Regions from separate parts of the Streptomyces sp. NPDC001985 genome, predicted to be linked through region 3. Evidence: predicted binding sites of a transcription regulator. Region 3 holds the regulator's gene; each other region holds the start of a gene.
The links. Region 3 encodes HrcA, which represses chaperone genes, less so after heat shock. Its sites were predicted from a motif close to TTNGCACTCNGNNNNNCNGAGTGCNAA; they were not measured.
Positions count from the first base shown of each region.

Region 1 (7,563 bases), on a different contig from region 3:
CGCCGAGACATCGGTCTCCGTCACATCGGCGCAGCGGACCTCGATCAGCTCCGCCAGGCCGAGGGCGTCCGCGTTGGCGCGGGCGACGGCGGCGGTCAGCGGGTCGCGGTCCACGGCCAGCACCCGGATTCCGGCGCGGGCGAGCGCGATGGCGTCCCCGCCGATACCGGCGCAGAGATCCGCCACGCTCCGCACGCCCAGCGCGGCGAACCGCCCGGCGCGGTACTCGGCGACGGAGGTACGGGTCGACTGCTCGACACCGCCGGGCGTGAAGTACATCCGCTGGGCGTCCCGCTCGCCGAACTTCGCCGCCGCGCGCTGCCGGAGCCGGGCCTGCCCCAGCGCGGCGGAGACCAGCGCGGCCGGGTGGTCGCGGCGCAGCCGGGTGGCGATGGCCAGTTCCTGGGCGGGGTCGAAGCCGCGGAGTGCGGCGAGCAGGGCCTGGCCCTCGTCGGTGAGGAGCGGGGAGACGTCGTTCACCTGGCCATTGTGGGCCAGGCGGGGGACGGTCCGCCCGCCCCGGCGGGTGTCGGCCGGATCTCCGGGGTCCGTGCTGACAGGATGCGGCGCCATGCAGCTAAGCGGACAAAACGTAAAAATGATGGGTAAAGGTGTGGGGAGGGCGGGGCGTCGCCGTGCGCTGGCGGCGGCGCTGCTCGCCGTCCTCCTCGGCTCGGCGTGCGCGGCCGAGACCCCCGGCCCCCGGGAGGGCGCGGGGGCCGCCCCCGGCCGGTCGGCCGGCGAGCGGACGGGCCCCGCCGGGCCGGGCGGCTCGCCCGCCGAACGCGCCGAGAGCCGCAAGCGCGCCCAGGCCGTCCGGGCCGCCGCCGCCCAGAAGTGGGGTCTGGAGCGCACTCCGCTGACGGCGCCCCCGCCGCCGGCCGTCAAGCCCGAGATCACCACCCGCAAGGGGTTCGAGGTCGAGGGCGGCGAGTATCTGCCGCCGGTCTTCACCACCGTGCCGGTGACCGAGCGGGTGGTCTTCCTGACGATCGACGACGGCAGGGAGAAGGACCCCGAGCTGCTGCGGATGATGTCCGAGCTCCAGATCCCGTACAGCTCGTTCCTCAGCGACTATGTGATCAACGACAACTACGGGTACTTCCGCGAGATGCGGGACCTGGGTGTCTCGCTCCACAACCACACCCTCAACCACCGCTACATGCCCGGCCTCGACTACGCCGCGCAGAAGCGGGAGATCTGCGGCCAGCAGGACAACCTCACCAAGCTGTACGGCACGCGCCCCCCGCTCTTCCGCCCGCCGTACGGCAACTACAACCAGGACACCCTGCGCGCGGCCCGGGCCTGCGGGGTGAAGGCGGTGCCGCTGTGGGCGGCGGAGGCGTTCCCGGACCGGATGGAGTGGCGGGAGTGGGATCGGGATCTGCATCCCGGGGACATCATCCTGACGCACTTCAGGGGGACGGATGAGTGGGAGGGGTCGATGGCGGACATGGTGCGCCAGGTGATGAGGACGGTGACGGAGAAGGGGTACGCGGTGGCCCGCCTGGAGGACTACGTCTGACCCTGCCGGCCCGAGCCCCGGCCCGTCCCGCCGTCTGAGGACTGCTCTGTGCCGGGAGTGCCGGAGCTGGGTAAATCCCGGCCCGTCCGGCGTTTGAGGACGGACCCCGCGCCCGGGGGACCCGCGTGGTGTGAGTTCCGGCTCGTCCGGTGTCTGAGCGCGGCCCCCGCACCCGAGCTGGGCAAATCCCGGCCCGTCCGGCGTTTGAGGGCGGACCCCGGGCCCGGGGAGACCCGCACGGTGCGGGTCCGGTCCGGCCCGGGGGCTCGCCGCACGGCGCGCCCCCGGGGCCGGGATCGACGCACGGGATTGGCACTCCGCTTGACCGAGTGCTAACCGCGGTCATAGTCTCGGGTCTGGCACTCCCCACCGGAGAGTGCCAGCACAGCGACGGGCAGATCCGGCACCCGCGACGACGGATCGACCTGGTCGCCACTCAGACAGATGAACCCCGAGATCTCCGAAGGGGGAGGTCGGACCGTGACGACCACCAGCTCCAAGGTTGCCATCAAGCCGCTTGAGGACCGCATTGTGGTCCAGCCGCTCGACGCCGAGCAGACCACGGCCTCTGGCCTGGTCATCCCGGACACCGCGAAGGAGAAGCCCCAGGAGGGCGTCGTCCTCGCGGTCGGCCCGGGTCGCTTCGAGAACGGTGAGCGCCTGCCGCTCGACGTCAAGACCGGCGACGTCGTTCTGTACAGCAAGTACGGCGGCACCGAGGTGAAGTACAACGGCGAGGAGTACCTCGTCCTCTCGGCCCGCGACGTACTCGCGATCATCGAGAAGTAGGTCGGATTACCGGGGCTCGCCCCGGAGTCTCCGTACCCCGTTTGTTTTGTGAACCGCGCCCCTGGCCCCCGCTGACAGTCATATCCCGGGCGCTGGGGGCGCGGTTCGTACACGAAGAGGACTGAAACGCTCCATGGCGAAGATCCTGAAGTTCGACGAGGACGCCCGTCGCGCCCTCGAGCGCGGCGTCAACAAGCTTGCCGACACCGTGAAGGTGACCATCGGCCCCAAGGGCCGCAATGTCGTCATCGACAAGAAGTTCGGCGCCCCCACCATCACCAATGACGGCGTCACCATCGCCCGCGAGGTCGAGCTCGACGACCCGTACGAGAACCTCGGCGCCCAGCTGGTGAAGGAGGTGGCCACCAAGACCAACGACATCGCTGGTGACGGCACCACCACCGCCACCGTGCTGGCCCAGGCGCTGGTCCGCGAGGGCCTGCGCAACGTCGCCGCCGGCGCCTCCCCGTCGTCCCTGAAGAAGGGCATCGACGCCGCCGTCAAGGCCGTGTCCGAGGAGCTCCTCGCGACCGCCCGTCCCATCGAGGACAAGGCCGACATCGCCGCCGTCGCCGCGCTCTCCGCGCAGGACCAGCAGGTCGGCGAGCTGGTCGGCGAGGCCATGGACAAGGTCGGCAAGGACGGTGTCATCACCGTCGAGGAGTCCAACACCTTCGGCCTGGAGCTGGACTTCACCGAGGGCATGGCCTTCGACAAGGGCTACCTCTCCCCGTACATGGTCACCGACCAGGAGCGTATGGAGGCCGTCCTCGACGACCCGTACATCCTGATCAACCAGGGCAAGATCTCCTCCATCCAGGACCTGCTCCCGCTGCTGGAGAAGGTCATCCAGGCGGGTGGCTCCAAGCCGCTGCTGGTCATCGCCGAGGATGTCGAGGGCGAGGCGCTCTCCACCCTGGTCGTCAACAAGATCCGCGGCACGTTCAACGCCGTGGCCGTCAAGGCCCCCGGCTTCGGCGACCGCCGCAAGGCGATGCTCCAGGACATGGCCGTCCTCACCGGCGCCACCGTCATCGCCGAGGAGGTCGGCCTCAAGCTCGACCAGGCCGGCCTGGACGTGCTGGGCTCCGCCCGCCGCGTGACCATCACCAAGGACGACACCACCATCGTCGACGGTGGCGGCAGCTCCGAGGAGATCACCGGCCGCGTCGCGCAGATCAAGGCCGAGATCGAGTCCACGGACTCCGACTGGGACCGCGAGAAGCTCCAGGAGCGCCTGGCGAAGCTGGCCGGCGGTGTCTGCGTGATCCGCGTCGGTGCCGCCACCGAGGTGGAGCTGAAGGAGAAGAAGCACCGTCTGGAGGACGCCATCTCCGCGACCCGCGCCGCGGTCGAGGAGGGCATCGTCTCCGGTGGTGGCTCCGCGCTCGTCCACGCCGTCAAGGTGCTGGAGGGCAACCTCGGCAAGGAGGGCGACGAGGCCACCGGTGTCGCCGTCGTCCGCCGCGCCGCCGTCGAGCCGCTGCGCTGGATCGCCGAGAACGCCGGCCTCGAAGGCTATGTGATCACCTCCAAGGTGGCCGAGCTGGACAAGGGCCAGGGCTTCAACGCCGCCACCGGCGAGTACGGCGACCTGGTGAAGGCCGGCGTCATCGACCCGGTCAAGGTCACCCGCTCCGCGCTGGAGAACGCCGCCTCGATCGCCTCCCTGCTGCTCACGACCGAGACCCTGGTCGTCGAGAAGCCGGCCGAGGACGAGGGCGACGCCGGTCACGGCGGCCACGGCCACTCCCACTGACGCATGACTCCGCGTCGGTAGCGGCACGCTGAACCGCATCCGGGCCCGGTGCCCCCGCCATGGGGACACCGGGCCCGGTGCCGTTCCGCCGAGGGCCGCCCGCCCGGGTGCGGCCCGGCCGGGTGCCGCCCGACCCCGCCCGCCCGGTGCCGTCCCGCCGTCGGGTGCCCGGGTGCCCGGGTGCCCGGGTGCCCGGGTGCCCGGGTGCCCGGATGCCGGGGAGCCGCCCCGGCTACCGCGGTCCGTACTTGCGGCCCGTCCGGGAGGTGACCCCGCCCAGCACCCCCCGGGGCGCCAGCTTCACCAGCCCCATCAGCGCCTTGTACCGGGGATCGGGGATCGAGACCGTCCGGCCGCGCGCCAGATCCGTCAGCGCCGCCCCCACCAGCTTGTCCGCGTCCAGCCACATCCACCCCGGGATGTTCTCCGTTCCCATCCCCGCCCGCTGGTGGAACTCGGTGCGTACGAAACCGGGGCAGAGCGCCATCAGCCGCACGCCGGTCCCGGCGAGGTCCCGGGCCGCGCCCTGGGTGAACTGGACCACCCACGACTTGGACGCGCCATAGGTCCCCCGGGGGACGAAGGCCGCCACCGACGCCACATTGACCACCCCGCCCCGGCCGCGCTCCCGCATGGACCGCGCGCCCGCCTCGGTGAGCCGGAGCACCGCCTCGCAGTGCACCTTCAGCATGGTCAGCTCATCGGCCATGGACACATCGAGGAAGCGGCCCTTGTTGCCGAAGCCGGCGTTGTTGACCAGCAGGTCCACCGGGTTGCGGGGATCGGAGAGCCGCCTTGCGACCGAGGCGATCCCCTCCTCCTCCGCGAGGTCGGCGGTGAGCACCTCGGCCTCGATGCCGTGCCGGTCGTGCAGTTCGGTGGCGTACTCCTCCAACCGCGCCTTGTCACGGGCGACCAGCACCAGATTGTGTCCATCGGAGGCGAGTCGCCGCGCGAAGGCGGCCCCGATGCCCGCCGTCGCGCCCGTGATCAGTGCAGTTGTCATAAGCGGCACGTTAGTGCCCGCGCCGGACGGCGGCGCACCCGCCCGTGCGCCCGGCGGCGCCCCGCCCTATCCGGCGCTCCGCGCGGCGGTGTACGCCCGGGCGGTCGCGAGCAGTTCGGAGTGGAGCGCCTCGCCCGCCGCGAGCACCTCGGGCAGCAGGGTGCGCTGCGTGGTCCCGGCGAGGAAGGCCATGGTCACCGTGACCCCGTGGTCCGGCCGGTGCACGATCTCCACCGGGTCGCCCGCCCGGATCGGGCCCGGCTCGACGACCCGCAGATAGGCGCCCGTCCTGGCCTGCCGGGTGAAGCGCCGCACCCAGCCCTTCTCGCCCATCCACGCCGCGAAGGTGCGGCAGGGGATGCGGCCGGTGGTCGCCTCCAGCACCGCGCGCCCGCCGATCCGCCACCGCTCGCCGACCAGCGCGGCGTTCACCTCGATCCCCGAGGTGGTGAGGTTCTCGCCGAAGATCCCGTTGCGCAGCGGGCGGCCGAGTTCCCCCTCCCAGAAGTCCAGATCCTCCCGGGCGACCGCGTACACCGCCTGATCGTCCCCGCCGTGGTGGCGCGGATCGCCGATCTCGTCACCCGCCAGCCCGCTGCCGCCCACTCCCTTGGGCCCGGGGCCCGAGACCCAGACCGGCCCGTCGACCGGCCGTTTGTCGATGGCGGTCAGGGCGGCGTCGCTGTACTCGGTGGGCCTGCGCGGGCCCGTGTTCACGGTCAGAAGCTTCATGGAGGTCACGCTAAACCCCTCTAGATCAAACAATCCAGCGAATAATTACCCATATCTCCAAGGGTCGCTTATATTCGAAGGGTGATTGAGGCCCGTCATCTCCGAGTCCTGCGCGCGGTCGCCGCCAGCGGTTCCTTCTCCGCCGCCGCCCGCACCCTGGGCTGCACCCAGCCCGCCGTCAGCCAGCAGATGAAGGCTTTGGAGACCTCCGCCGGCACTCCGCTGCTGATCCGCACCGGCCGGGAGATGCGGCTGACCCAGGCCGGTGAGGTGCTGGTGCGCCACGCCTCCGGCATTCTCGCCGGGCTCACCGCCGCCGAGGAGGAGATCGCGGCCATCGCGGGGCTGCGGGCCGGGCGGGTCCGGCTGGTCTCGTTCCCCAGCGGCAGCTCCACCCTGGTGCCCGCGGCCCTCGCGGCGCTGCGCGCCGCCCACCCCGGCACCCGGGTCTCCCTGGTGGACGCGGAGCCCCCGCGCTCGGTGGAGATGCTGCGCGAGGGGGACTGCGACATCGCGCTGGCCTTCCGCTACCGGGGGGCGCCCGAGCGGGAGGCCGACTGGGGCGATCTGATCGTCCGGCCGCTGCTCTCGGACCGGCTCGTCGGGCTGGTCCCGGAGGGTCACCCGCTCGCCGGCGCGGGCGCCGTCACCATCGGCGATCTGGCGGAGGACCCCTGGATCGCGGGGTGCCCGCGCTGCCGCCGCCAGTTGGTCGAGGTGTGCGAGGAGGCCGGTTTCACTCCCCGTATCGATTTCGCCACCGACGACTACCCGGCGGTGATCGGCCTGGTCGGGGCGGGTCTGGGGGTGGCGGTGCTGCCGGAGCTGGCGCTGGAGTCGGTACGTCCCAAGGGGGCGCGGACGGTCGCCGTCGAGCCGCCGGTGATCCGCGAGATCGTCGCCCTCACTCTGCCGGACCTCTCGCAGGTCCCCGCGGTGGCGGCCACCCTGGACGAGCTGAGCCGCGCGGCCTCGCGCTGACGCTCCCGGGGCGGGGGAATCCCGGCCGCGCGCGCCGAGAAGGAACGTTTCTGCCGATAGCCGGCCGGGTGGGGGCCTCAGTCGTGGTCCGGGCCGCCCGGGCCGCCCGGACCATCGGGGCCGCTCTGTCCCCCCGGCCCTCCGGCCCCGGCCGCGCTCGCCGCCGGGACCAGCCGGTGCCGCGCCCGCCCCATCAGCTCCTCGCGCTCGTCCTCCGTCAGGCCGCCCCACACGCCGTACGGCTCGCGCACCGCCAGGGCGTGTGCCGCGCACTCCGCTCGGACCGGGCACCTCATGCACACCTCTTTCGCCGAGTTCTCGCGCGCGCTGCGCGCCGCGCCCCGCTCTCCCTCGGGGTGGAAGAAGAGCGAGCTGTCCACCCCGCGGCAGGCCGCGAGGAGCTGCCAGTCCCAGAGATCGGCGTTGGGTCCGGGAAGGCGGGAGAAATCTGCCATAGCGCTTGCCCCTTGAAACCGTGCTGAGCGGATCGGTCGGGTGGGCGCGCGAGCGGAGATGCGAGCCGCATCCGGCACCCACGCTGCCCCACGACCGTACATCTACTGTGTTAGTAGATGTAAATATGACTCATTGCGAATCTAGCCACAGACACCACTCAATGTGAAGAAAATCAGCTAAATGGTGCATTCGTGGCAGGAGGGGTGGGAGGAGAACCGTTCCCCCGCAGTGCTCACCGCCGCGCACGCCCCCTCACGGGGAGTGCTGAAGAGTGCGGGCAGGGCCGTAACTCTTTCGAGTGACCGTCGTTGATAG
Region 1 covers NZ_JBEOYB010000015.1:44,133-51,695, reverse strand. Annotated here, with positions in the region: gene ABT122_RS09235 (THUMP-like domain-containing protein) at 1-480, opposite strand, end outside; gene ABT122_RS09230 (polysaccharide deacetylase family protein) at 602-1,525, shown strand; gene groES (co-chaperone GroES) at 2,006-2,314, shown strand; gene groL (chaperonin GroEL) at 2,448-4,073, shown strand; gene ABT122_RS09215 (SDR family NAD(P)-dependent oxidoreductase) at 4,306-5,079, opposite strand; gene ABT122_RS09210 (MOSC domain-containing protein) at 5,146-5,811, opposite strand; gene ABT122_RS09205 (LysR family transcriptional regulator) at 5,893-6,792, shown strand; gene ABT122_RS09200 (WhiB family transcriptional regulator) at 6,870-7,247, opposite strand.
Region 1: groES (co-chaperone GroES) is a predicted target of HrcA. The motif match lies at 1,835-1,861, and genes of this name have one in related genera.

Region 2 (7,563 bases), on a different contig from region 3:
GGCCCAGCGGCGGGTGAGGAAGCAGGTGCGGTCGGCGCCGAGGAGGCCGCGCAGGAGCTGCTCGGCGATGTCGTCGGGGAGCAGCCGGAAGTAGTCGGCGGGCGCCCAGGGGGTGTGCGAGAAGTGCCCGATGCGCAGATCGGGCCGGAGCTCCCGGAGCAGCCCGGGGACGAGCGCGAGGTGGTAGTCCTGCACCAGCACGGCGGCGCCGTCGTCGGCGTGGTCGGCCAGCGCCCGCGCGAAGGAGCGGTTGTAGCTCTCGTACGCGGCCCACTGACGGCGGAACGCGGCGTCGAAGACGGGTTCCAGCGGGGTCTGGTAGAGCAGGTGGTGCACAAACCAGAGCACGGAGTTGGCGATGCCGTTGTACGCGTCGGAGTGGACGGCGGGGTCGATGCCGAGCATCAGCACCCCGGGCTCGCCGGTGCCGCGCCGCAGGGCCTCGCGGTCGCCGTCGCCGAGGGCGGAGCAGATCCAGAGGGCGTCCTCCCCCGAGCCGATCGCGGAGAGGCCGGAGACGAGTCCGCCACCGCCGCGCCGGGCGTCGAGGGTGCCGTCGTCGCGGAGCGTGTAGGAGACGGGGCCCCGGTTGGACGCGACGAGAATCCGCGCGCGGGACGGGGCGGTGGGGGGCTCGGAGACCATGTCGCGAACCTAGCCCGTCCCGCGCGGACTCAAACGTGCGTACGGCTCCGGTTGGCTCACTCGGGCCGGGTGCCCGCCGCCGCTCCGGCGCCCCGGCGGCCGCGGGCGGCGGCGTAGGCGACGATCCCGGCGGCGGCGAGGCTCAGCGCGAGCCCGCCGAGGAGCCAGAGGCGCTCGGCGCCGGTGCCGCTCTGCCGGGGGCCCAGGGTCTGGGCCGCCGCCGGGCCGTGCAGCAGGGCGGAGCCGAGCAGAGCGGGGCCGAGCAGCGCCGTCGCGGCGACGACGGAGCGGTGCACAAATCTCATATATAGGATATTCAGCCAGCGGGTGGGAGTCAGGCGGCGCGACGCGCCGCGTACTCGGGGATCTCCCCCATCGGGGGCCGCTCCTCGGTGTCCACCCGGTGGGTGCGCGGCTCGAAACCGTGCTCACCGCGCTCGAACTGGGTGAGCGAGGGGCGCACCAGATGGCCCCGGGTCAGCCGGAGCTGGGCGGTCCGGTAGATCGCGGCGGCCATCCGGCCGAGGGCCTGGCCGTCCTGGTGGCGGTGTTTGCGGGAGCCCACGTCGACCTGGGCGAGGGCGTCCAGGCCCACCGTGTGCAGGGCGTCGACGAGCAGGCCCAGCTCCACCCCGTACCCCACCGGGAAGGGCAGCCGCTCCAGCAGCCCGCGCCGGACCGCGTACTCCCCGCCCAGCGGCTGGACGAACCCGGCCAGCAGCGGCCAGTGCAGATTGAGCAGCGGCCGGGCCACCAGCTCGGTCACCCGGCCGCCCTGCCCCGGGGTGTCGTCGAGGGGGCGGTCGTACATCGCCTTGACGAAGTCGATGCCGGGGTCGGTCAGGAGCGGGCCCACGATCCCGGAGACGAAGTCGGCGGAGAAGTCCCGCAGGTCGGCGTCGACGAAGCAGACGATGTCACCGCGGGTAACCATCAGTGACCGCCAGAGCACCTCGCCCTTGCCGGCGACGGCGGGAATCCGGGGCAGGATCGCGTCCCGGTGCACCACCCGCGCGCCCGCCGCGGCGGCCACATCGGCCGTGCGGTCGGTGGAGCCGGAGTCGATCACCACCAGCTCGTCGACGAGCGGGGCGGTCTCCATCAGCTCCCGGCGGATCACGGTGACGATGTCACCCACCGTGGCCTCCTCGTTGAGCGCGGGCAGCACCACGCTCACCGTGGCGGGCACGGCCCGCTTCGCGGCGAGCAGCCGGGGCAGCGGCCGGTCGGCCGCCGACCAGGAACGCCTGGTCAGCCAGCGCTCTGTCTCGTCGAGCACGTTCGCCCACTCCCCACAGCTGTGACGCATCTCGCGGTTCGGACGACTATCTCAACCGTCCACCCCTTCGGTTACAGTCTTGAACAACACGGATGCCCACCGCATGTCGGGGTCGGGTCCCGTGTTCACAATCGAATACCGCTCATCCAGAGGGGCAGAGGGATACGGCCCGTTGAAGCCCCGGCAACCCTCCAGCCGGTCTCAGTCGCTGTTCAGCGCGTGAGGCTCCCGGCTCGGGAAGGTGCCAAATCCGTCTCATGGCGAGCCTCGCCATGGGAAAGATGAGGAGAAAGGGCCTCCCTCCATGGCTGTTCAGACTGACCTCAGCACCCCCGTCACCCCCGTCGACCTGGGCCCCGCAGCGGCTCTCTCGTGTCGCGAGTGCGGTGAGCGCTTCGCTCTGGGCCCGATCTTCGCCTGTTCCTCCTGTTTCGGTCCGCTGGAAGTCGCCTACGACCTCCCGTCCGGTGACCCCGAGGCGCTGCGCGCCCGGATCGCCGCCGGTCCGGAGAACATCTGGCGGTACGCGCCCCTGCTGCCCGTCCCCGCCGGCGTGGCGGACAAGCCGAGCCTGAACCCGGGCTTCACCAAGCTGGTCAAGGCCGACAACCTCGCCCGCGAACTGGGCGTCACCGGCGGGCTGTTCATCAAGGACGACTCCGGCAACCCGACCCACTCCTTCAAGGACCGGGTCGTCGCCATCGCCGTCGAGGCGGCCCGCGCCTTCGGCTTCACCACCCTGTCCTGCTCCTCCACCGGCAACCTCGCCGGCGCGGTCGGCGCGGCGGCGGCCCGGGCGGGCCTGCGCTCCTGTGTCTTCATCCCGCACGACCTGGAGCAGGGCAAGGTCGTCATGGCCGCGGTCTACGGCGGCGAGCTGGTCGGCATCGAGGGCAACTACGACGATGTGAACCGTTTCTGCTCGGAGCTGATCGGCGATCCGCTCGGCGAGGGCTGGGGCTTCGTCAACGTCAATCTGCGCCCGTACTACGGCGAGGGCTCCAAGACGCTGGCGTACGAGATCTGCGAGCAGCTCGGCTGGCGGCTGCCCGACCAGATCGTGATCCCGATCGCCTCCGGCTCCCAGCTCACCAAGATCGACAAGGGTCTCCAGGAGCTGATCCGGCTGGGCCTGGTCGAGGACCGCCCCTACAAGATCTTCGGGGCCCAGGCGGAGGGCTGCTCGCCGGTGGCGGCGGCCTTCAAGGCCGGGCACGACGTGGTGCGCCCGGTGAAGCCGGACACCATCGCCAAGTCGCTGGCGATCGGCAACCCCGCCGACGGGCCCTACGTCCTGGACATCGCCCGCCGCACGGGCGGCGCCGTCGAGGACGTCACCGACGAGCAGATCGTGGACTCGATCAAGCTGCTGGCCCGCACGGAGGGCATCTTCGCCGAGACCGCCGGCGGGGTCACCGTGGGCGTGACCCGGAAGCTGATCGAGGCCGGCGTGCTCGACCCCGCGCTGACCACCGTCGTCCTCAACACCGGTGACGGCCTCAAGACCCTGGACGCGGTGGCCCCGACCACCGGGCCCACCGCGACGATCCGCCCGAGCCTGGACGCGTTCCGCGACGCCGGCCTGGCCCACTGACCCGGCCCCGGCCCACGACCCCCTGGGAGAGCTGAAGATGAGCGTCAACGTCCGTATCCCGACCATTCTGCGCACCTACACCGGAGGCCGGGCCGAGGTGGCCGCCGAGGGCACCACCCTCTCCGAGGTGATCGCGGACCTGGAGCGGAACCACGCGGGGATCGCCGCGCGCGTCCTGGACGACAACGGCAGGCTGCGCCGCTTCGTGAACGTCTATGTCAATGACGACGACGTCCGCTTCGAGCAGGGCCTGGAGACCGCGACCCCGGACGGCGCCGGCGTCTCGATCATCCCGGCGGTCGCCGGCGGCTGAGCCCCGGCGCGTCTCTACGCACCGTCACCCCGATTGCCCCCTCCGCAAGAGAAACGGAGGGGGCAATTCTGTAGGGTTGAGCGCGCTACAGTTGGGGAACGCCCCTCGGCCGACGGTGCCGACCGGCCTATCAGAATGCGCCCGGGCGCGATAAGAAGCAGCCAATGTGTGCGCTTGATTTGAACCCTAAGTCCTCTTTGCCGGGCCCGACTTGCCCCGGGATCTCATGAATTCAGGCTGATTACCCGATGGCCCGTGCCCGGATTTCTCGTCCGATTGACCTGTTGCAGAGGGCAGTTGGGCAGATACATTCAGCCGCGGTCGACGCGTTCCGGCGCACACCTGTGGGGTCCTCAACCCGTCCCGGACGGGCAGGCACACGGCGGGTGAGGTCTGACCCGGGTCCGCGAGGTGCGGTCCTGCGCAAGGGCCAGTAATAGGGGAGTTAGGCATGGCTCAGGGCACCGTCAAGTGGTTCAACGCGGAGAAGGGGTACGGCTTCATCGCGGTCGACGGTGGTGCGGACGTCTTCGTCCACTACAGCGCGATCCAGATGGACGGCTACCGCACCCTGGAGGAGGGGCAGCGAGTCGAGTTCGAAATCTCGCAGGGACAGAAGGGTCCGCAGGCGGACATGGTGAAGCTCGCGGTCTGATCCCGCGTTCCTCGCCACACCTGCGACACCTGCGACGCGATCGGCCACCGACGCGCTCACACATGTGGGGTCCGCATCCCGGGAACGGGGTGCGGACCCCACAGGTGTGTCCGGGCGCGGCAGGCCGGCGGAGCCCCCGGGCGCCCTCGCGCGGGCGCTCCCGGAGCCCCGGCGCGGCGGGGCGGCGCGCGCCCGCGCACCGCCCCGCGGGGACGGGCTCCCGGGGCCCTCGCTCCCCCCGGTTCTCCCGGAGGCGCTTGCACTCGGAGGGGGCGAGTGCTAATCATTGGCGTTAGCACTCTCCTGGTGAGAGTGACAGAACAAGGACCGGGTCGGTGAGGTCCGCACGCCGGGTGGGGCAGAGAACCACACGGCTGGGGACCGTCCGTCGCGGGCGCCAGCGCGGTCCGGCCAGAGCTTCCCACCAGTCCGTGGAGGACACTTCACATGGCAAAGATCATCGCGTTCGACGAGGAGGCGCGGCGCGGCCTTGAGCGCGGTATGAACCAGCTCGCCGACGCCGTCAAGGTCACCCTCGGCCCCAAGGGCCGCAACGTCGTCCTTGAGAAGAAGTGGGGCGCGCCCACGATCACCAACGATGGTGTGTCCATCGCCAAGGAGATCGAGCTCGAGGACCCGTACGAGAAGATCGGCGCCGAGCTGGTCAAGGAAGTCGCCAAGAAGACGGACGACGTCGCCGGCGACGGCACGACCACCGCCACCGTTCTCGCCCAGGCGCTCGTCCGCGAGGGCCTGCGCAACGTCGCGGCCGGCGCCAACCCGATGGCCCTCAAGCGCGGCATCGAGAAGGCCGTCGAGGCCGTCTCCGGTGCCCTCCTGGAGCAGGCCAAGGACGTGGAGACCAAGGAGCAGATCGCCTCCACCGCCTCCATCTCCGCCGCCGACACCCAGATCGGCGAGCTCATCGCCGAGGCGATGGACAAGGTCGGCAAGGAAGGCGTCATCACCGTCGAGGAGTCCCAGACCTTCGGTCTGGAGCTGGAGCTCACCGAGGGTATGCGCTTCGACAAGGGCTACATCTCGGCGTACTTCGCCACCGACATGGAGCGTATGGAGGCGTCCCTGGACGACCCGTACATCCTGATCGTCAACTCCAAGATCGGCAACGTGAAGGACCTCCTTCCGCTGCTGGAGAAGGTCATGCAGTCGGGCAAGCCCCTGCTGATCATCGCCGAGGACGTCGAGGGCGAGGCCCTGTCCACGCTGGTCGTGAACAAGATCCGCGGCACCTTCAAGTCCGTCGCCGTCAAGGCCCCGGGCTTCGGCGACCGCCGCAAGGCCATGCTGAACGACATCGCCATCCTCACGGGCGGCACGGTCATCTCCGAGGAGGTCGGCCTCAAGCTCGAGAACGCCGGCCTGGACCTGCTGGGCCGCGCCCGCAAGGTCGTCATCACCAAGGACGAGACCACGATCGTCGACGGCGCCGGTGACAGCGACCAGGTCGCCGGGCGGGTCAACCAGATCCGCGCCGAGATCGAGAACTCCGACTCGGACTACGACCGCGAGAAGCTCCAGGAGCGCCTGGCGAAGCTGGCCGGCGGCGTGGCCGTCATCAAGGCCGGTGCCGCGACCGAGGTCGAGCTCAAGGAGCGCAAGCACCGCATCGAGGACGCCGTCCGCAACGCGAAGGCGGCCGTCGAGGAGGGCATCGTCGCCGGTGGTGGCGTCGCGCTGCTCCAGGCTTCCTCGGTCTTCGAGAAGCTCGACCTCGAAGGCGACGAGGCGACCGGCGCCAACGCCGTGAAGCTCGCGCTGGAGGCCCCGCTCAAGCAGATCGCCATCAACGGCGGCCTGGAGGGTGGCGTCATCGTCGAGAAGGTGCGCAACCTGCCCGTCGGCCACGGCCTGAACGCCGCGACCGGTGAGTACGTCGACATGATCGCCGAGGGCATCCTCGACCCCGCGAAGGTGACCCGCTCTGCCCTGCAGAACGCGGCCTCCATCGCGGCGCTGTTCCTGACCACCGAGGCCGTCATCGCCGACAAGCCGGAGAAGGCCGCCGCGGCCGCTCCGGGCGGCATGCCGGGCGGTGACATGGACTTCTGATCCCCCGGGATCGGCAGCTCCTGCTCCATCCGAAGGGCGGCACCCCTCTCCCAGGGGGTGCCGCCCTTCGGCGTGCGCCCGGCCGTACCGGGGGGTGCCGCCCTCCGGCGTGCGCCCGGCCGTACCCGGGGGTGTCCTGCGGGGCATCCCCTACGCCCCGGGGACGAGCCCTCCGCGCGCCCCTCCCTCCAGGGTCGCAGCAAGCCCGCCCTCGGGGATGATTCGCCCCGCCCTTCCTTGAGCCAGGGTCTATCCCGTCACCCACCCCGCTCAACGGGAAGGCCCCTCGGTGCGGTTGAGAAGACCGGCTCCCCCACGCGCGGCGGGCGGACCCGCCGCGGCCCCGGCCGGCGGCCCTGCGGTGACGGCCTTCGCGCCCGCCGGCCTCCGATCCGGCGGACCGGGCCCCCGCCGGCACCGCGCCAACTACATTGGCACAGGCGCCCATTGAGCCTCTTGCGCCACAGCAGCGAGCCCATCCACTGGAGGAACGACTTCATGCAGCGACGACGACTCGTACCCGTGCTCGCGGTGAGTGTCATGGCGACACTCGCACCCGCCGTGACCACCACCACCGCGGCGGCCGCACCGGGCCCCGGGACGAGTCCCCTGGCTCAGTACGCCCAGCAGAAGCTCACCTGGAAGCGGTGCCACCCGGATCTGCCGGCCGCCTTCCAGTGCGCCACGGTCAAGGTGCCGCTCAACTACGCCAAGCCCGGCGGCAAGAAGACGGACATCGCGATATCCCGCTACCGGACCAGTGTGCCCGGCAAGCGCCACGGCGTCCTGCTCTCCAACCCCGGCGGCCCCGGCGGCAGCGGGCTCGGTCTGCCGCTGGAGTTCAAGACCGCGCTGCCCCAGTCCGTGCGGGACCGGTACGACCTGATCGGCTTCGACCCCCGCGGCGTCGGCCGGAGCTCCCCCGTCACCTGCGGACTCTCCGGGGCCGAGGCCCTGTGGCCGCGGGTGTACAAGGCGAAGACCTACGCCAAGGACGTCGCCACGGC
Region 2 covers NZ_JBEOYB010000079.1:4,490-12,052, forward strand. Annotated here, with positions in the region: gene ABT122_RS27970 (alpha,alpha-trehalose-phosphate synthase (UDP-forming)) at 1-645, opposite strand, end outside; gene ABT122_RS27975 (hypothetical protein) at 702-950, opposite strand; gene ABT122_RS27980 (glucosyl-3-phosphoglycerate synthase) at 980-1,924, opposite strand; SAM riboswitch class I at 2,064-2,212, shown strand; gene thrC (threonine synthase) at 2,229-3,518, shown strand; gene ABT122_RS27990 (MoaD/ThiS family protein) at 3,556-3,831, shown strand; gene ABT122_RS27995 (cold-shock protein) at 4,283-4,486, shown strand; gene groL (chaperonin GroEL) at 4,934-6,556, shown strand; gene ABT122_RS28005 (alpha/beta hydrolase) at 7,055-7,563, shown strand, end outside.
Region 2: groL (chaperonin GroEL) is a predicted target of HrcA. The motif match lies at 4,779-4,805, and genes of this name have one in related genera.

Region 3 (7,563 bases):
ACTTCTTCGCCGGCGCCGGAATCCATGTCCTGGAGGGGTACGGACTCACCGAGTCCAGCGCCGCCTCCTTCGTCAACCCGGGCGAGGCGTACCGCACGGGCACGGTCGGCAAGCCGCTGCCCGGCACCGAGGTGCGGATCGCGGAGGACGGCGAGGTGATGCTCCGCGGCCCCGGGATCATGGAGGGGTACCACGGGCTGCCCGAGAAGACGGCGGAGGTCCTCGAACCCGACGGCTGGCTGCACACCGGGGACATCGGCGAACTCTCCCCGGACGGCTATCTGCGGATCACCGACCGCAAGAAGGACCTGATCAAGACCTCCGGCGGAAAGTACATCGCGCCCACCGAGGTGGAGATCCAGTTCAAGGCGATCTGCCCGTTCGTCTCCAACATCGTCGTGGTGGGCGCGGCCCGCAATTTCTGTACCGCGCTGATCTCACTCGACGAGCCGACCCTCCTGAACTGGGCGAAGGAGCACGGCCTGGCCGGCCGGTCCTACGCCGACGTGGTCGCGGCCCCCGCCACCCGGGAGCTGGTCCAGGGATATGTGGACCGGCTCAACGGCGGCCTCCAGCGCTGGCAGACGATCAAGAAGTTCCGGCTGCTGCCCCGCGACCTCGATGTCGAGCACGGCGATCTCACCCCGAGCCTCAAGCTGAAGCGCCCGGTCGTCGAGCGTGAGTTCAAGCACCTCATCGAGGAGATGTACGAGGGCTCCCGGGAGGCGTGACCCCGCCGCGGACCCCTCCCACAGCTCCCCGGGGAACCCCGGGGCCGCCCGTCACCGGGCACGGCACCGCTCACCGTGCCCGGTGCCGGAACGGGCGCGGGCGAGGTGAGGCGGCCGGGTGACGGACAATGGAGGACATGCCTTCCGTACTGCCCGACGGCGAGCCCGTGCCCGAGGACGGGTCGCTCCCCGCGTCCGCCCTCGCCGGGGCCGGCGACCGGCCGCTCGCCTTCTATCTGCACGTCCCGTACTGCGCCACGCGCTGCGGGTACTGCGACTTCAACACCTACACCGCCACCGAGCTGCGCGGCACGGGCGGTGTGCTGGCCTCCCGGGACAATTACGCCGCGACCCTCGCCGACGAGGTCCGGCTCGCCCGCAAGGTCCTCGGCGACGACCCGCGCCGGGCCGAGACGGTGTTCATCGGCGGCGGTACGCCCACGCTGCTGGCCGCCGCCGACCTGGTCGCGATGCTCGGCGCCGTACGGGAGGAGTTCGGGCTCGCGGACGGCGCGGAGATCACCACCGAGGCCAATCCGGAGTCGGTGGGTCCCGAGTATCTGGCCGAGCTGCGCGCCGGGGGCTTCAACCGGATCTCCTTCGGGATGCAGAGCGCCCGGCAGCACGTGCTGAAGGTGCTCGACCGCACCCATACGCCCGGCAGGCCCGAGGCCTGTGTCGCCGAGGCGCGGGCGGCCGGTTTCGGCCATGTGAACCTCGATCTGATCTACGGCACCCCGGGCGAGAGCGACGACGACTGGCGCGCCACGCTCGCCGCCGCCGTGGGCGCCGGGCCCGACCACATCTCGGCGTACGCCCTGATCGTCGAGGAGGGCACCCGGCTGGCCCGCCGGATCAGACGGGGCGAGGTGCCGATGACGGACGACGATGTGCACGCCGACCGCTATCTGATCGCGGACTCCGTCCTCGCGGACGCGGGGTACGACTGGTACGAGGTCTCCAACTGGGCCACGTCGGACGCCGGGCGCTGTCTCCACAACGAGCTGTACTGGCGCGGCGCGGACTGGTGGGGCGCGGGCCCCGGCGCCCACAGCCATGTCGGCGGGGTGCGCTGGTGGAATGTGAAGCACCCCGGCGCCTACGCGGCGGCGCTGGCACAGGGCCGCTCGCCCGGCGCGGGCCGTGAGCTGCTGCCGGACGAGGACCGGCGGGTGGAGCGGATTCTGCTGGAGCTGCGGCTCCGCGAGGGCGTGCCGCTCTCGCTGCTGCGTACCGCCGGGCTCGCGGCGTCCCGCCGTGCCCTGGACGGCGGACTGCTGGACCGGGAGGCGTACGGAGCGGGGCGCGGGGTCCTGACCCTGCGGGGCCGGCTGCTCGCGGACGCGGTGGTGCGCGACCTGGTGGACTGAGGCAGCCCGCCTCCCCGCCTCCCCGCCTGCCCACGTGCTCCTGCCGCCCGAGCCCGGCCGCCCGCGCCCGCCCGCGCCGGACCGGGGCCGGGCCGGGGCGGGGCGGCCGGGCTCGGGCGGTGTCAGAGCGCCGAGAGGCTCCCGCCCCGGGTCGCCCAACTGGCGGTCCACCCGTTGTTGGCGGATGTCTGCCATTTGTGCCACAGCGCGTTGTCGAAGCTCAGATGGAGCGACTCCAGCCGGCCGTCGGCGTGGCGGCCCACCACGGGATCGGTCGCGAGCAGCCCGCCCTGGGACTGCCAGTCGCCCCAGGTTCCGTTCGCCACCTGCTGCTCAGCCCGCCAGCCGCCCAGGTCGGAGCCCCGGGCGAAGAGGACGAGACGCCCGTCGGCCTCCTGGAAGACGGCGGGCACCCCGATGCGCGGGCCGCCGCGATTGGCCCACACCGGGTGCCAGGCGCCATTGGGCTCGGACTGCCAGATATGGCGCAGGGTGTTGTCCGGGGCCTTCGCGAAGACCTCCAGCCTGCCGTCCTTGTTCGGGAACACCGCCGGGTCGGCCCGCAGATCGCCGCCGCGCGACGACCAGGTGGGATACCACTCCCCGTTGGGGGAGGTCTGCCAGGTGTGCCACAGGGCGTCGTCGCTGCCGCGCACGAAGACCTCCAGCCGGCCGTCCTCGTTCTGGAAGACGGCCGGACAGCCGCGCAGCACCCCGCCCCGGGAGACCCAGCGGTCGTGCCAGGTGCCGCTGGGAGCGGTCTGCCAGATGTGCCAGAGCGCGTTGTCCGCGCCCCGGACGAAGACTTCGAGCCGCCCGTCGGCGTTCTGGAACACGGCGAGGTGCCGGCCGAGCATCCGCTGGTCGCGCAGGTGCCGCCACTCCTTGGCCCAGCTCCCGTTGGGGGAGGTCTGCCAGGTGTGCCAGACGCGTCCGTCGGCGCCGCCCGCGAAGACCTCCAGGCGCCCGTCCGCGTTGCGGAAGACCGTGGGGGCGGTGGTCAGCGTGCCGTCCCGGCTGACCCAGTCGCCGGTCCAGGCGCCGCCGGGCGCGGTCTGCCAGATGTGCCACAGGGCGCTGTCCGAACCGGTGGCGAACACTTCGAGACGGCCGTCCGCGTTGCGGGCGGCGCGGATGCTCGCGAGGCCGGGGTCGAATGCCATGGCTGTCCTCCTCAGTCTGCGGTTCAGGGTGCAGGAGCGGGGGCGGGGGCGGCGGCCGGACCACGGAATTGCCAGCGGGGTGCTACGGAGGGTGCGCGCGCTGTCGCAGTGAGGAGTTGTCCATGGTCGGCCGCTCCTACACGACAGGAGTGATGAACGGCTCAAAGTCGTATTACTGACTGAAAGGAGACTTCTTCACATATTCAGTCCGCAACCCGTGGATTGCGGGCGCCCGAGCCCGTGGCGGACCCGGCCGGCCGGCCGGGAAGGCGCGGACGCAGGCGCGGACGCAGGCGCAGGCGCAGGCGATCGGGGACGCGGCGGCCCTCACTCCGCGGTGACGAAGTCGATCAGCTCCTCCACCCGCCCCAGCAGCGCCGGTTCCAGATCGCGGTACGAGCCCACCCGCGCCAGGATGTGCTGCCAGGCCGCCCCGGTGTTCTCCGGCCACCCCAGCGCCCGGCACACCCCGGTCTTCCAGTCCTGCCCGCGCGGCACCCGGGGCCAGGCGGCGATGCCCACCGATGACGGCTTCACCGCCTCCCAGATGTCGATGAACGGATGTCCCGTCACCAGCACATGGTCACCGGTCACCGCCGAGGCGATCCGCGACTCCTTCGAGCCGGGGACCAGATGGTCCACCAGCACCCCCAGCCGGGCGTCCGGCCCCGGGTCGAACTCCCGGACGATGGCGGGGAGGTCGTCGACGCCCTCCAGATACTCCACCACCACTCCCTCGATCCGCAGATCGTCGCCCCAGACCCGCTCCACCAGCTCCGCGTCGTGCCGGCCCTCGACATAGATCCGGCCCGCCCGCGCCACCCGCGCCCGCGCGCCCGGGACGGCGACCGACCCCGAGGCCGTGCGCGTCGCCGCGACGGGCCCCCGGGCGGGGCGGACCAGCGTCACCACCCTGCCCTCCAGCAGAAACCCGCGCGGGGCCAGCGGGAAGACCCGGTGCTTGCCGAAACGGTCCTCCAGGGTCACCGTCCCCGCCTCGCAGCCCACCACGGCCCCGCAGAACCCCGTGGTGACCTCCTCCACCACCAGATCGGGGTCGGCGGGCACCTCCGCGACGGGGGCCGGCTTCTTCCAGGGCGGGGTCAGATCGGGGCTGTAGCTGCGCATCCGGCGACGCTACGACACTGCGAACCGCTCCGCCAGCGCATCGCGCTGGGCACGCACGAACGCGGCGTCCACCACCGCGCCGTGCCCCGGTACGTACACCGCGTCCGGGCCGCCGAGCGCCAGCAGCCGGTCCAGCGCCGCCGGCCACCCGGCCGCCACCGCGTCCGGTCCCGCCTGCGGCTCGCCCGACTCCTCCACCAGGTCACCGCAGAAGACCACCGGCGGCGCCCCCGCCGGCCCCGGGACCAGGGCGGCCAGGTCGTGGCCGGTGTGCCCGGGCCCCGCGTTCACCAGCAGCACCCGCAGCCCGCCGCCCAGGTCGAGCGCCAGCTCCCCGGCGACCGTCCGGCCCGGCACCACCAGCAGATCGGCCGCGTCCGCCGCCGCGTCCGGGGCGACCCCATGGCGTACCGCGTCCGCGCACAGCACCTCGCGCTCCCGCCGCAGGAGCGTGTCGACGCCCCCGGCTCCGTACACCTCCACACCCGCGAAGGCCGAGGTGCCCATCACATGGTCGAAATGCGGATGGCTCAGTGCGACATGCGTCACGCGGCGGCCCGGCAGCAGCGTCCGCGCCTGGAGCCGGATCTCCGCCCCCTCGCGCACCGTGGAGCCCGTGTCGTACAGCAGTACGCCCTCCGGGCCGGCGATCAGACCGACGGTCGCGTCCCATCCGGGGAGCCGGCGCCGGCCCACCCGGCCGTCCAACCGCTCCCACCCGTGCTCTTCCCAACTGACGTCCATACCGCGACGCTACTGGCAACGACCAGCGCGAGTGCGCGGTACCGTGGTCGGTCGCCCTTGCTAGGGGCGTACCCCACGGCCGTACACTGGCTCGGGGCGGAGCTGGCACTCGTGCCTCATGAGTGCCAGTCAGTGACTGAGCAGTGACCGAAGACGACCGAAGACGACCGTGGACGACCGAAGAACCACCGAGGGAACACCGCTGGAGGTGTGCGCGATGCTCAGCGAACGCAGACTCGAAGTGTTGCGCGCCATCGTCCAGGACTATGTCGGCACCGAGGAGCCCGTCGGCTCCAAGGCGCTCACGGAGCGCCACCGCCTCGGTGTCTCCCCGGCGACGGTCCGCAACGACATGGCCGTGCTGGAGGAGGAGGGCTTCATCGCCCAGCCCCACACCAGCGCCGGACGCATTCCCACGGACAAGGGCTACCGGCTCTTCGTGGACCGGCTGGCCGGGGTCAAGCCCCTGTCGTCGGCCGAGCGGCGCGCCATCCAGAGCTTTCTGGACGGCGCCGTCGACCTCGACGACGTCGTCGGCCGCACGGTACGGCTGCTGGCGCAGCTGACCCGCCAGGTCGCCGTCGTCCAGTACCCCTCGCTCACCCGCTCCACCGTCCGCCATGTCGAGCTGCTCTCCCTCGCGCCCGCGCGGCTGATGCTCGTCCTGATCACGGACACCGGACGGGTCGAGCAGCGCATGATCGACTGTCCCTCGCCCTTCGGGGAGGTCCCGCTCGCCGATCTGCGGGCCCGGCTCAACAGCCGGGTCGTCGGCCGCCGTTTCGCCGATGTACCGCAGCTGGTCCAGGACCTTCCCGAGTCCTTCGACCCGGAGGACCGGGGCGTGGTCTCCACGGTGCTCTCCACTCTGCTGGAGACGCTGGTGGAGGAGACCGAGGAGCGGCTGGTGATCGGCGGCACCGCCAACCTCACCCGCTTCGGACACGACTTCCCGCTCACCATCCGGCCGGTGCTGGAGGCGCTGGAGGAGCATGTGGTGCTCCTCAAGCTGCTCGGTGAGGCGAAGGAGTCGGGCGGAATGGGCATGACTGTCCGCATCGGTCATGAGAACGCCCATGAAGGGCTCAACTCAACGTCCGTGGTCGCCGTCGGCTACGGTTCGGGCGACGAGGCAGTCGCCAAACTCGGCGTGGTCGGACCGACCCGCATGGACTACCCCGGAACGATGGGAGCGGTACGCGCAGTGGCACGTTACGTCGGACAGATCCTGGCGGAGTCGTAAGTGGCCACGGACTACTACGCCGTACTCGGCGTGCGCCGCGACGCATCGCAGGACGAGATCAAGAAGGCATTCCGTCGGCTCGCCCGCGAGCTGCATCCGGATGTCAACCCCGATCCGAAGACCCAGGAGCGGTTCAAGGAGATCAACGCCGCTTACGAGGTGCTCTCGGACCCGCAGAAGAAGCAGGTCTACGACCTCGGCGGCGATCCGCTGTCGCAGGCCGGAGGCGCGGGCGCGGGAGGCTTCGGCGCCGGTGGCTTCGGCAACTTCTCGGACATCATGGACGCGTTCTTCGGGACGGCGTCGCAGCGCGGGCCCCGCTCGCGGACGCGGCGCGGCCAGGACGCGATGATCCGCCTGGAGATCGATCTGAGTGAGGCCGCCTTCGGCACCACCAAGGAGATCCAGGTCGACACCGCCACGGTCTGTACGACCTGCAGCGGTGAGGGAGCGGCGCCGGGCACCTCGGCGCAGACCTGTGACATGTGCCGGGGCCGCGGTGAGGTCTCGCAGGTGACCCGGTCCTTCCTCGGCCAGGTCATGACCTCGCGGCCGTGCCCCCAGTGCCAGGGCTTCGGGACCGTCGTCCCGACCCCGTGCCCGGAGTGCGCGGGCGACGGCCGGGTGCGGTCCCGCCGGACCCTGACCGTGAAGATCCCCGCCGGTGTCGACAACGGCACCCGCATCCAGCTCGCGGGCGAGGGGGAGGTGGGGCCCGGTGGCGGACCCGCCGGCGATCTCTACGTCGAGATCCACGAGCTGCCCCACCCGGTGTTCCAGCGGCGCGGGGACGATCTCCATGTGACCGTGACGGTCCCCATGACGGCGGGCGCGCTCGGCACCAAGGTGCCGCTGGAGACGCTCGACGGCGTGGAGGAGGTCGACATCCGGCCGGGTACCCAGTCCGGCCAGTCGATTCCGCTGCACGGCCGGGGCATCACCCATCTGCGGGGCGGCGGGCGCGGCGACCTGATCGTGCACGTCGAGGTGATGACCCCGCAGAAGCTGGACGCGGAGCAGGAGAGGCTGCTGCGGGAGCTGGCGAAGCTGCGGGGCGAGGAGCGGCCTCTCGGGCAGTTCCAGCCCGGGCAGCAGGGGTTGTTCTCGCGCCTGAAGGACGCTTTCAACGGCCGGTAGTGCCTGCCGGCGGCTCGGGTGGTCCGGGTGGTCCGGCTGCTTCCCGG
Region 3 covers NZ_JBEOYB010000043.1:14,725-22,287, forward strand. Annotated here, with positions in the region: gene ABT122_RS20220 (AMP-dependent synthetase/ligase) at 1-731, shown strand, start outside; gene hemW (radical SAM family heme chaperone HemW) at 869-2,101, shown strand; gene ABT122_RS20230 (PLL family lectin) at 2,224-3,264, opposite strand; gene ABT122_RS20235 (DUF3097 domain-containing protein) at 3,592-4,392, opposite strand; gene ABT122_RS20240 (MBL fold metallo-hydrolase) at 4,402-5,136, opposite strand; gene hrcA (heat-inducible transcriptional repressor HrcA) at 5,354-6,379, shown strand; gene dnaJ (molecular chaperone DnaJ) at 6,380-7,516, shown strand.